Regions from separate parts of the Halobacillus sp. ABH2_015 genome, predicted to be linked through region 1. Evidence: riboswitches for the same ligand, from Rfam matches in the RefSeq annotation. Region 1 holds a riboswitch; the other holds the start of a gene.
What was found. A riboswitch is a leader RNA that binds a small molecule or an ion and turns the genes downstream of it on or off. The one in region 1 is predicted to bind FMN.
Positions count from the first base shown of each region.

Region 2: linked by a shared signal. The riboswitch ahead of ribD (bifunctional diaminohydroxyphosphoribosylaminopyrimidine deaminase/5-amino-6-(5-phosphoribosylamino)uracil reductase RibD) and the one ahead of ACXAD6_RS13335 (ECF transporter S component) in region 1 are both predicted to bind FMN.

Region 1 is NZ_JBSWUG010000002.1:2,517,965-2,524,129, reverse strand. Features, by position in the region: gene ACXAD6_RS13350 (methyl-accepting chemotaxis protein) at 1-455, shown strand, start outside; gene ACXAD6_RS13345 (hypothetical protein) at 505-1,212, opposite strand; gene ACXAD6_RS13340 (hypothetical protein) at 1,494-2,204, opposite strand; FMN riboswitch at 2,398-2,544, shown strand; gene ACXAD6_RS13335 (ECF transporter S component) at 2,705-3,307, shown strand; gene ACXAD6_RS13330 (hypothetical protein) at 3,544-3,852, shown strand; gene ACXAD6_RS13325 (TraR/DksA C4-type zinc finger protein) at 3,891-4,271, opposite strand; gene ACXAD6_RS13320 (hotdog fold thioesterase) at 4,305-4,691, opposite strand; gene ACXAD6_RS13315 (1,4-dihydroxy-2-naphthoate polyprenyltransferase) at 4,825-5,766, opposite strand; gene ACXAD6_RS13310 (isochorismate synthase) at 5,990-6,165, shown strand, end outside.
Region 2 is NZ_JBSWUG010000002.1:3,161,070-3,167,234, forward strand. Features, by position in the region: gene ribH (6,7-dimethyl-8-ribityllumazine synthase) at 414-881, opposite strand; gene ACXAD6_RS16470 (bifunctional 3,4-dihydroxy-2-butanone-4-phosphate synthase/GTP cyclohydrolase II) at 896-2,089, opposite strand; gene ribE (riboflavin synthase) at 2,105-2,755, opposite strand; gene ribD (bifunctional diaminohydroxyphosphoribosylaminopyrimidine deaminase/5-amino-6-(5-phosphoribosylamino)uracil reductase RibD) at 2,755-3,849, opposite strand; FMN riboswitch at 3,981-4,130, opposite strand; gene ACXAD6_RS16485 (glycoside hydrolase family 13 protein) at 4,575-6,165, shown strand, end outside.

The DNA.
Region 1 (6,165 bases):
TGGAGGAGCATGAGGCTTTGAACAGTCAGATTGCTCTCATCAATGAGACTTCCAAAGAGAACACGAAAACACTGGAAGGTTTGAAAATACAGGCGCAGAACATCCAGGGGGTCGTGAAGACCATTAAGGATATTGCCTCCCAGACGAATCTTTTGTCATTGAATGCTGCTATAGAAGCCGCAAGGGCCGGGGAGCACGGTCGAGGATTTGATGTGGTTGCGAAGGAAGTCCGGAAGCTCTCCAACAAAGTGGAGCATTCCATTGGAGAAGTCCGGGAAAATGTGGACCAGATTACGCAGGAGATTTCTCGTATCAATCAAGGAACCGAGATGATTCAGAAGGAACTGATGAAAGCACTGAATAACCTTGATGGTGCATCCCGTGGCTACCAGCAGGTTGTCGAAGCAGGAGAAGCCGTTAACAAAGAAGCGCAGTCCTTGAAGGAAATGATATAGCATGTCAGAAAAATAAGGGGGCCTATCACCTGATAGGCCCCCTTATTAATTATAGGATCCCTGTATCATCTGGAGCTGGGAAGGTGAAGGATGGAGGTGTCATGCTGTTTTGGCACCGGTCCTTGTTTAAGTCGCAAACATTGCCGTGGGCATCCCGGATAACCGGGCGGGTGACGGTAATGGTTGTTTTAAGGATGATTTTCACAAGGATTCCATCGACAAGACTCAATCCAGCTAAATCTACTACAGGAACTCCTTCCTGAGTGAAGATTCCTTCAACTTCAAGCGGTGATTCCTGCAGGGTGTCCTGCGGGCATGCACCAGGGAAATCTGTGTGTTCCTGGAACGGAATGGTTGTCGAAAGGGTAACTAATTCCAACCCTAGAATGTTTGTACGGATGTTGATTGTAGCGGGGATCAGTCCGATGTTAACGACTTTATTTTTGATGATTCTTGCATTCATTGTGATGTTATTCAAGTCAGGAACGACTTCAATTGATAAGATTCCGGCAATAGTAATTGCACCAAAAAGGGATAGAGGAAGCGTTGTTTCAGCAACCTTCTGCACTTCTTTTGTACCAACCAGAGCATTTTCTACAAAGCAGTCGCTGTTTAGTTTAGCCGGCTTCATTTCAGGTTTTTTGAAGCTGCACTTACATCCGGACGGACAATACTGTTTTTTCTCGCCTTTCTCTTTTTTCTTAGGAAACTTCATCGGCAGTTTCCCGGGCACGGAAATTTTCCTGCAGTGCGCCATATTTCTTCCACCTTTATCAATAAATTTGTGTTGTACATAGGTATACTATTCCTGAAGAGATGGACGGTGTAGGCCGGTGTGATAGATTTACTGGAATAGGCTGTAAGATTCGTTTAGATGCTGCTGAAAGAACTTCCTGATCACGGACGCGGCTGTCTGCAGCAAACCGGTTTAACGGTCATGGACTCCGCACAGAAGGGCATTTGTTTTAAGGAATGATAGGTAATGGAATGATAAAAGAGAGCTTATCGATAAGCTCTCTTTCCTTCCAAATGAAAAATTTAGTCGTCTTCGGATCCGGAGAAAGTGAAGGATGAAGTTTCTGTGTCCTGCTTGCAGCGGTTGGGGTTCAAATCACAAACGTTGCCGTGCGCGTCACGAATGACAGGTCTTGTAACAGTAATGGTGGTTTGAAGAATGATTTTCACAATGATCCCATCTACCAGCCCTAATCCAGCCAGATCGACAACGGGAACTCCCTCCTGCGTAAAAATCCCTTCGACTTCGAGTGGTGTTTCTGTCAGGGTATCTTCCGGACATGCCCCGGGGAAATCCGTGTGGGCTTGGAATGGGATGGAAGTATTCAATACACCAGTTCCCAAGGCACCATCGTTATCAAGGAAACTGACAGTCACTACAGCCGGAATTAAGCCAATGTTGACGACTTTGTTTTTAATGATCCGGGCGCTCATAGTGATATTCTCCAGATTAGGGACGACTTCTACAGACACCAGGCTGCCAATTGTAATTCCAGTAGCTGCGAATAAACCGAGTGGCAGGGTGGATTCAGCTACTTTTTGTACCTGTTTTGTCCCAACCAGAGCATTTTCTACAAAGCAGTCACTGTTTAGTTTGGCGGGCTTACGTTCAGGCTTTTTAAAATGACACTTACATCCGGATGGACAGTCATGTTTTGTCTCGCCTTTCTCTTTTTTCTTAGGAAACTTTATCGGCAGTTTCCCTGGAACGGAAACTTTCCTGCAATTCGCCATGTTTTTCCACCTTTATCCATAATATTGTGTGGTACATTGGTATCGTATTCATCCCCGGATAGCCGGTGTAGGCCAATGATAGATTTAACAGATCTGCTTTTTGATCAAAACAGAGGAGGGAAACGGCCGTCAGAACTTCCTGCTTGCACAGAGTACAGGTTTTGTATAAAATAAAGATACAAAATTATATTGATTCCATCTTCGGGGCAGGGTGAAATTCCCGACCGACGGTAAGAAGGCATAGTGACCTTTAAGTCCGTGACCCGTGCAGTTCTTCTGCATGGCTGACCTGGTGAGAGTCCGGGACCGACAGTTACAGTCTGGATGGGAGAAGATGTCGAGCGGAACAGGCAGCGCATGCTAGATATGCTGCCTCTATTTAGCCGTGGACCAAGACCATCCCTAAGCCCAATGCTTCAGGGGTTTTTTTATTGGTCAGGCTCAGCCGCTCACCTTCATCTGGGATGTGAATCAATGTGTAAAGATGAAGGGGGAGATCGATGATGAACCGTTATCCGGCTCAGTCATCAAGAAAATTATTTACATTGATTACGATTGCTTTGTTTGGGACCATTTCCATGGTTCTGATGCTGCTGAACTTTCCGCTGCCGCTGCTTCCGCAGTACTTGAAAGTGGATTTCAGTGATGTTCCTGCCCTGCTTGCAGGCATCATGTTTACACCCGCAGCAGGCATCCTTGTTGAAGCGTTAAAAAATGGTCTTTATTTTATATATACCGGTGCAGGAGATCCGGTGGGAGTGGTCGCAAACTTTGCCGCAGGCCTCTTGTTTATCCTTCCGGTTACGATGATCTATCATAAATTCAAGAGTGTTAAATCGCTTGTATCAGGACTTGTGACGAGTTCTCTGATTATGGCGTTCGGCATGGGTGTACTGAACTACTTTGTCATCCTTCCGGCTTACAGCTGGTTCATGGGATGGGAAACGATGAGTGCACAAGTGAAATGGATAACAGTAGTAGCAGGGATTCTGCCATTCAATGCTCTTAAAGGAATCATTGTGAGTGCACTGTTCACCCTGCTCTTTGTACGGATGAAACCTTGGATCGAACAGAAAAGTCCGCGGTCCTCATCCGCAGCGTAAAGGGAGAGCCGGCAAGTTATGAACTCGCCGGCTCTTTTTATATCGAAAAGGAAAATGATATAGAGGAAAGAATATCCTTCACTTATAGAAAAACATAAGGTTTTTTTCAAGATGCTGGCTGGGGTGTCAGGGGCTTTATCTATGAGCTGGAAAACCAGTGCGTTCTCCTATGTGTAAAAGCATCGTAAAAGGAGAAAGTAAACATGCTCTTACTATTTTGAAAGAGGTGTTTATGAATGAAAAAAATCATGGGAGCTGCTTTGCTGGTGATGGTTACATTAAGTGGCTGCGGAATGAACGGGAACGAGGATGGGCCGGAGGATATCAATTATGAGCCTGCCCGTTATGAACGTACAGATAGGAATGAAATGCCGGAGGAACAGCGTTTCCGCAACAACCGGGAGCATCAGGACATTGATGAAATGAGACGTGATTATGAAAGGGATATGCGTCAGAACGGGGAACGGGATACGCCGTTCAATATGGACGAAGAAGAGCCGGATTTAGATGAAGAACCTTCCGAACAGCTTCGGGAGATGGATTGACAAAAAAGGATGCCGTTTTGATGACGGCATCCTTTTTATCAGGCATCCTTTTCTATTTCCCGTTCTTCTTCAACGGTGTAGCGGGCGGTTGGAAGAGCTTCAAGTCTTTCGACAGGGATTGGGTCCCCTGATTTCTCACTGACGCCGTAACGGCCTTCCTCGATTCGTTTCAGGGCATCTTCCGCTGCCATGTGCTTCTCCCTTGCCTGTTCATAAAACGTCTGGCGTTTTTCCCGTTCGTGCTGATCTGTACCAAGGTTTCCCGGGTGGTCCGCGACGCTGGAAATTTCCCCTGTCCGGTCATTCGGATAAAGCTCCTTGGCATCATCCTCTTTGTACTTTTCCATTTCCTGTTCAGCTTCTTCTTTCATTTCTATGATCTGTTGTTTGAATTGTTGAATCTGCTTGTCTGATAACATGCTTCATGTCTCCTTCCTTTTTATAAGGATGGCTTACTTTTTTAAAGGAACAACCCCGAGGGTGCATCTGGAAATACAGAGCAGCGTGCCGGATTCATGGACGATACGGATTTCCCACACCATTGTCGTTTTACCGATATGGGAAGGGACGGCTGTTGCTGTCACCCAGCCTTCTCTTGCGCTCTTTATATGGTTGGCGTTGATTTCAATACCGAAGACCTGCTGCTCGTTGGTATCGATGTTTAAAAATCCGCCGATACTTGCGGCGCTTTCAGCCAGGGCAACGTTCGCACCCCCGTGGAGGAACCCCATCGGCTGATGAGTACGGGCATCCACTGGCATGCGCATTTCCACTTCATCCGGTTCTGCTTTCATGACTTCCATCCCCAGGGCTTCCATCAATGTATTCTTCATCATCATCTCATTCATAGTCATCCCATCCTTTATGTAATATTCCCATTGAACCAATGGTCAAACCTATAGAAAAGAAGGATGGTTCTCCATCCTTCTTTCAGACAATGGTGTAATGTGTTTACGCCGTTTCCCTTTTATATCAAAGAGGGAAGTACAGTTGTATAAGCAGCGACAATCCGAGTAGGAATCCATACAGGGTATTCGTCTGCGCTGTTGCTTTCATAGCCGGCATCATTTCCAGGGGTTCTTTTTTTCCTATAAATCCCTGAATGGCCTTTCTGGCTTTTCCTAAACTAATGAGAGTCACCAGCGACCACCATGGCAGGAGGCCGATCATCATAAGGACAGCCGTCCAAAGATAAGCGATGGCGAAGAGAGCTGTCAAAAAGCGGATGGATCCTTTATGGCCGAAAAGGATCGCTAACGTTTTCCTGCCGTTTTCAGCGTCGTTTTCCCTGTCGCGGATATTGTTCGCTAACAGGATGCAGCCGACGAAGATGGCGACGGGAACAGAAACGATCAGCACATCTGCGGTTAGCGTCATCGTTTGGATATAGTAGCTGATCGCTATTATGATGGTGCCCATAAAGAAGCCTGCTGTCAGTTCACCGAGCGGTGTATAGGCGATGGGAAACGGTCCGCCGGTGTAAAGATAACCGAACAACATGGATACCAGTCCGACAGCAGCCACCCACCAGCTGGAGGAGGCACATATATAGACACCGAGCAGTCCGGCAGCAGCGAAAAAGCTGAGAGCCAGCAGCAATACCATCTGCGGACGGATCCCGTCACGGACAATGGTCCCTCCAATGCCGACGGAGTTCTCATTATCCAGCCCCCTGACATAATCGTAGTATTCGTTAAACATGTTCGTAGCCGCTTGAATGAGAATGGAAGCCAGCAGCATGGCTGCGAACAACCAGAAATTAAAGGACTGTTCGATGGCGGCCAGCATCGTCCCGACGAAAACGGGGACAAAAGCAGCCGTCAAGGTGTGGGGGCGCAGCAGTCTCCACCACACCTGAAAACCTTCACGTTCATTCAAGGAAGCTTTTATATTTTGGTTTTGTATGGAACTCATGGATGTTCTCTCCCTTGTCATTCTACAATTTTTATGATAACAATTTAAGTTTAGGGAAAGAGTCCCGGGGTGTCAATCATTCGGTGAAAATGCTCCTGGAAGGTAAGATTTCTTGAGTCAATAGAAAAAAGAGAATAAAATAGAGAGTGGTGCATGCAGTTCCATTTAACTGTGTAGTAAATATGGATTACTCAACGTCCCTTAAGGAATGGGAGGAATGAATATGCTTCATACGAAGGCCCCTCATATAGAAGAAATAGCAGGGGAAGCCCTTCAGAGAGCGCATCTTCTTGGGGAACCTCAATGTATAAGTATCGTTGAACATATAGATGATATGGATGCTTTTCAGTTTTTTCATACCGGTGAGGCGGTTGATCTTCACCGGACGTTCTGGCAGAG
Region 2 (6,165 bases), 640 kb from region 1:
CAATCTCTCTCCTTCATATTCTAACGTCGGCACAAGGAGCGTTCGGTGTTGATGCCTGCGGGAACAGCACGGGCCGAAGATCCACTTGGGCAGGCGGCCTTTCTGACCAAGTCAACTGAAGGCGTGCCCGCATCATTCATCCACCGATAAGCGGAAAGTGACCCTTCCCACGACAAATGGAAAACTCTAACTGGTTAACACAGGCTTTTTCTACAGCCAAAAGAGGGGTTCTGCTTAGCAGAACCCCTCTTTTTGTACTATTTTGGCGAAGTTACGAGAAGTGTTCGGTGGTGGGGCCTACGGGACCGAACCCAGGTCAGCTGAAACCGGGCCCACGGCAGGCATCCACCGATAAGCGGAACATGACCGCACATACCACCTCTGTAAAACCGTACTTTTCCAAATAGGTTCTTTTATTTGAACGCGTTCATCAGTGTCGCCATTTCAATGGCTGCTGTGGCTGCCTCCCAGCCTTTGTTACCGGCCTTCGTACCTGCACGCTCGATGGCCTGTTCAATGGTGTCTGTGGTAATGACGCCAAAGATCACTGGAATACCAGTCTTCTGGGAAGCCTGAGAAACCCCTTTAGCTGCTTCGCCGCAAACATAGTCGAAATGCGGCGTGGAGCCGCGGATGACAGCTCCCAGGGTGATAACCGCATCGTACTTCCCGGTTTCCGCCATCTTCTGAGCGGCCAGTGGAATTTCAAAAGCTCCAGGCACATAAGCAGCCTCTACATCGTTCAGATCGACGCCGTGACGCTTCAGCGCATCTACGGCTCCTTCATACAGCTTACTCGTAATAAAGTCGTTGAACCTTCCTGTTACAATACCGATTTTCAGTCCTGTTCCTACAAGATTACCTTCAAATGTTTTAACCATAAGTCTCTTCCTTTCTAGTAGTGGAATAAGTGCCCCATTTTAGACTGTTTCGTTTTCAAGTAGCTTTCATTTTCTTTGCGGGAAGGCATCTGAATAGCCACCCTCTCTACAACCTCAAGACCAAAACCACCAAGTCCGGAAATTTTCTTCGGGTTATTCGTCAGCAGACGAAGTTTTGTAATGCCCAGGTCCTTCAGGATTTGAGCACCGACACCGTAATCTCTTAAATCAGGCCCGAAGCCGAGTTTCTCATTCGCTTCCACCGTGTCATAGCCTTCTTCCTGAAGCTTATAGGCTTTCAATTTATTCATTAACCCGATCCCGCGGCCTTCCTGTTTCATGTACAGCAGAACACCGCTGCCATTTTCGGAAATCTGCCGTAAAGCGTTGTGCAGCTGAGGACCGCAGTCACAGCGGTAGGAGCCGAAGACATCCCCTGTCAGACATTCGGAGTGTACCCGCACAAGGGTCGGCTCCTCCGGATTGATGTCTCCTTTTACAAGAGCGATGTGATCTTTAAAATCGATATCATTCTTGAAGCCTACCGCTCGGAATTCGCCGTATTCTGTAGGCATCTGCACCTCGATTTCCCGGGTCACATGGTTTTCCTGCTCATGGCGGTATGAAATCAAATCCGCAATGGTGATCATCGGAATGTCAAACGCCTCGGCCATTTCTTTCAGGTCAGGCACACGGGCCATCGTTCCATCATCTTTAATGATTTCACAGATGACACCTGCCGGCCGGGCTCCCGCAAGACGTGCCAGGTCGACAGCCGCTTCCGTATGACCCGCTCTGCGCAGGACACCGCCTTCCTTGGCAATCAACGGGAAAATATGACCGGGCCGCTGGAAATCGGAAGCTTTACTTTCCGGGTTCAGCATTTCCCTGATGGTCAGGGCCCGTTCGTCCGCTGAAATTCCAGTTGTTGTCTCTTTATGATCCACACTGACCGTAAACGCTGTCTGATTAGGGTCTGAATTGTCATTGACCATAGGCATCAGCTCGAGCGCTCCAGCTGTTTCATTCGTAATCGGGGCACAAACCAGCCCACGCCCATGCTTGATCATAAAATTGATCATCTCCGTGGAAGCATGCTCCGCGATTCCAATAAAGTCCCCTTCATTTTCCCTGTCCTCGTCATCACAAACGATGACAAGCTTTCCCTGCTTCAATACATCAATCGCTTTTTCAACCGAATCAAACATATGCTTTCCCCCTCTTCATGCAAACCCGTTATCAGCCAGCATCTTTTTGGAGATGGCTGTTTGCGGGTGCTCTTGATTCTGCCCACTCAGGAAGTGAGCGACATATTTTCCAATCATGTCACATTCGATATTAACTTTGTCTCCCGGACCTTTCCTGCCGAGAACGGTATGTTCCATCGTGTGCGGAATCAAAGAAATGGTGACACGATCCTCTTCTACTCCGAATACAGTCAGGGATGTACCATCAACAGCTATCGAGCCTTTATAGACAAAATAAGGAACCAAGTCGGACGGAAGCTGTATGTCGTAATAGACGGCGTTGGACTCCGGCCTTTTTGATACAATGCTGCCCGTACCGTCAATATGACCCGATACAAGGTGACCGCCGAACCGCCCATCTGCCGCCATCGCGCGTTCAAGATTGACATCGCTGCCCTGCTTTAATTCATGGATGTTGGTGGCGCGGTATGTTTCCGGCATCACATCAAAGGATGCGGTATCCTTCGTATAATCTGTCACGGTCAGACAGACACCGTTAATGGAAATACTGTCCCCAAGCTTGATATCTTCCAGAATTTTGGATGCAGCAATCTTTATCTCCAAAGCTTCCGTTTTACTTTTAACGGACTGCAGTGTTCCTATTTCTTCTACAATTCCTGTAAACATTAGGATTCCCCTTTTCTTATCGAAACAATTTTAATATCTTCTCCAAGCTGTTCGGTCGATACAAACTCAAAAGATGTCACCTGTTTCAACTGTTGGATGCCGCGGCCGGCAACCGGGGTCAGTGCTTCTTTTCCACCGATCAATTTGGGAGCAATATACGTAATCGTCTCATTCACCTTTCCTGATCTGACAAAAGCGTCGGCAATGGTGGCCCCTCCTTCAACAAGGAGAGAGGTGACCTTGTGCTTTCCTAAATAGCGCAGGACTTCTCCAGGATCGATGGTGCGGCCAAGCGGAATGACGTGGACATGGGCATGCTCTTCAAGAATCAGACGCTTTTCATCCGGTATATCCGCTGACGTGAAAATCCACGTTGGAGATTCATTATTTTGTATCAGATTCGAAGCAGTCGGAATACGAAGATGCGTATCGAGGACAAGACGGATCGGATGCTTTCCGCCACCCGGAATTCTTGTCGTCAATGTCGGATTATCCATCATGACCGTATTGATCCCGACTAGAATCGCGTCCGATTGATGACGATAGCGGTGTCCGTCCTGCCGCGCCTCTTCTCCTGTGATCCATTGACTCTCTCCACTGGCGGTGGCAATCTTCCCGTCAAGGCTCATCGCTGTCTTTAAACGGACATAAGGTTCACCTGTTTGAATGTAATGAAAGAAGGCACGATTCAGTTCATCTGCCTCGTCTTTCAAAACACCCGTCCGGACCTCCACGCCCTGCCGCTTCATCATTTCAATGCCCCGGCCGGAAACTTTAGGGTTCGGATCCGATGAAGCCGTAACGGCCCGGCGGATGCCTGCCTTCACGACAGCTTCGGCACACGGAGGTGTCCGTCCATGATGGCTGCACGGTTCAAGAGTGACATAGATGTCCGCGCCTTCCGCTTTTTCTCCTGCCATCCGTAGTGCGTGCACTTCCGCATGAGGTTCACCAGCCTTCACATGCACGCCTATACCGACGACTTGATTATCTTTGACCACAATGGCGGCTACTGAAGGGTTGGGACTCGTCTGGCCGACCGTTTCCCTGGCCATCTGTACAGCCATTGCCATGTACTGCTCATCACGCTCCATCTTCATCACCTGCTCTTTTTCCATAAAAATAACCCTGAAGAAGACATACTTCTCCAGGGTCTTAAACGTCATTTTTTTGCGTACAGCAAACAAAGGGTACACGTGTTGCATGAACGGTACCGATACGTTTCCACAACCTTCTCCCATCCAGACTTTAACTGTCGGCTTTGGAATTTCACCAAATCAGGGAGAACCGTGCTTAACACTGATTCTCCGTCGCGGGCTGAGAGCATAAGCTCATTACCGCCGGCTGGGACTTTCACCCGACCCCGAAGGTTTCCATATTCAGTTGAATTACTTTAAATATATATGAAATCCCCATCTGCCGCAATCCTTAAGGTTTAAACAGCACCCATTAAGGCTATGTACTCATAAAACTGACCGCCCTTATGATGGGCACACGGATAACTGTCCACCGGATTCACGCCGCTTTGTTGTGAAATCAACAGGATTCATGACAGCCTTTCAACATCCTCAACAGAAGATGCACCACCTGATTTTAACAATCCAATGATGTGTAAGCCTGCTCTTTTCACGAACCTCCTATTGTAAAGCAGAAGAAAATCAGCTAGTATAGATTTATCAGGAAAACGTTTGCATAATAAGATATATTTTTAGATTTTCATGGTTATGGTTATTGAATAAACAAGCTGTTTATTCAATCATTCTCACTGAGAAAACGTTTGCATATCACGAATGATTTTATTAGGAAAGAGGGGCTGTATATGGAACGGGTATGGTGGAAAGAAGCGGTAGGATATCAAGTTTACCCTAGAAGTTTTCAGGATTCAAATGGAGATGGGATCGGCGATCTGCAGGGAATGATCAGCCGTCTGGACTATTTGAAGGATATGGGCATTGATTTCATTTGGATCTGCCCAATGTACAAATCCCCGAAGGATGATAACGGTTATGACATTTCCGATTATCAGGACATCCTGGATGAATTCGGAACGATGGAGGATTTCGACGAGCTGCTTAAGGAAGTGCATAAACGTGACATGAAGTTGATCATCGACCTCGTCCTCAACCATACAAGTGATGAACATCCATGGTTTTTGGAATCCCGGAAATCCAAGGACAATCCCAAGAGGGACTGGTATATCTGGCGCGATGGCAGAGGCGGCCGCGAACCGAACAACTGGGAGAGTATCTTTGAAGGATCGGCATGGGAATATGACGAGGAAACAAGGCAGTATTACCTTCATGTGTTCTCCAGAAAGCAGCCGGACTTGAACTGGGAGAACGAAGACGTCCGCGAAGCTCTATACAGCATGGTCAACTGGTGGCTGGATAAAGGAATCGACGGTTTCCGCATAGATGCCATCAGCCATATCAAAAAGCGGCCGGGCTTTCCAGATATGCCGAACCCTGAAAAAGAAACGTATGTGTCCTCTTTTGATATGCATATGAACCAAAAAGGGATCCACACCCACCTTCAGGAATTCAAAGACCGCACATACGATAATTATGACGTGATGACGGTCGGAGAAGCGAACGGGGTAAGTGCCGATGAAGCGGATCAATGGGTCGGCGACAACGGAAAAATGGATATGATCTTCCAATTCGAGCACCTGGACCTTTGGGATCAGGATGCTGAACAGCAGCTTGACATTAAGGGTTTGAAAAAAGTACTGACCCGATGGCAGAAAGCTCTTGAAGGGGATGGATGGAACGCTTTGTTTGTAGAAAACCATGACAAGGCCCGTGTCGTTTCGACGTGGGGGGATGATCAAGTCTACTGGCGCGAAAGTGCGACGGCGATTGCAACGATGTATTTCTTTATGCAGGGGACGCCTTACATTTATCAAGGTCAGGAAATCGGCATGACGAATATGGCCTTCCCTTCCATTGAAGATTATGATGATGTGGCTGCGAAAAATTTATATCAGAACAAAAAAGCAAAAGGCATGGCTCATAAGGACATTATGAACATTCTCTGGAACACATCCAGGGACAACAGCCGTACGCCGATGCAGTGGAGCCGTGAAGCACAAGCTGGTTTTACAACCGGAAACCCGTGGATGAAAATCAACCCGAACTATACGTCCATCAATGTGGCTGATCAAGAACAGGACCCCCATTCCATCTTGAACTACTACAAAGAAATGATTGCCATGAAAAAGGAGCAGGATGTGTTTACGTATGGCATCTATAATCTTCTTCTTCCGGAAGATGAGCAGATTTATGCTTATACGAGGACGCTGGACAGTAAAAAAGCCATCGTCATCGTCAATCTGACCGATCAAGCAGCTGACTTTCAGTCGGAGGAGCCACTCAGCTCCAGTCAGCTGATGTTGTCCAATTCGATTGTAA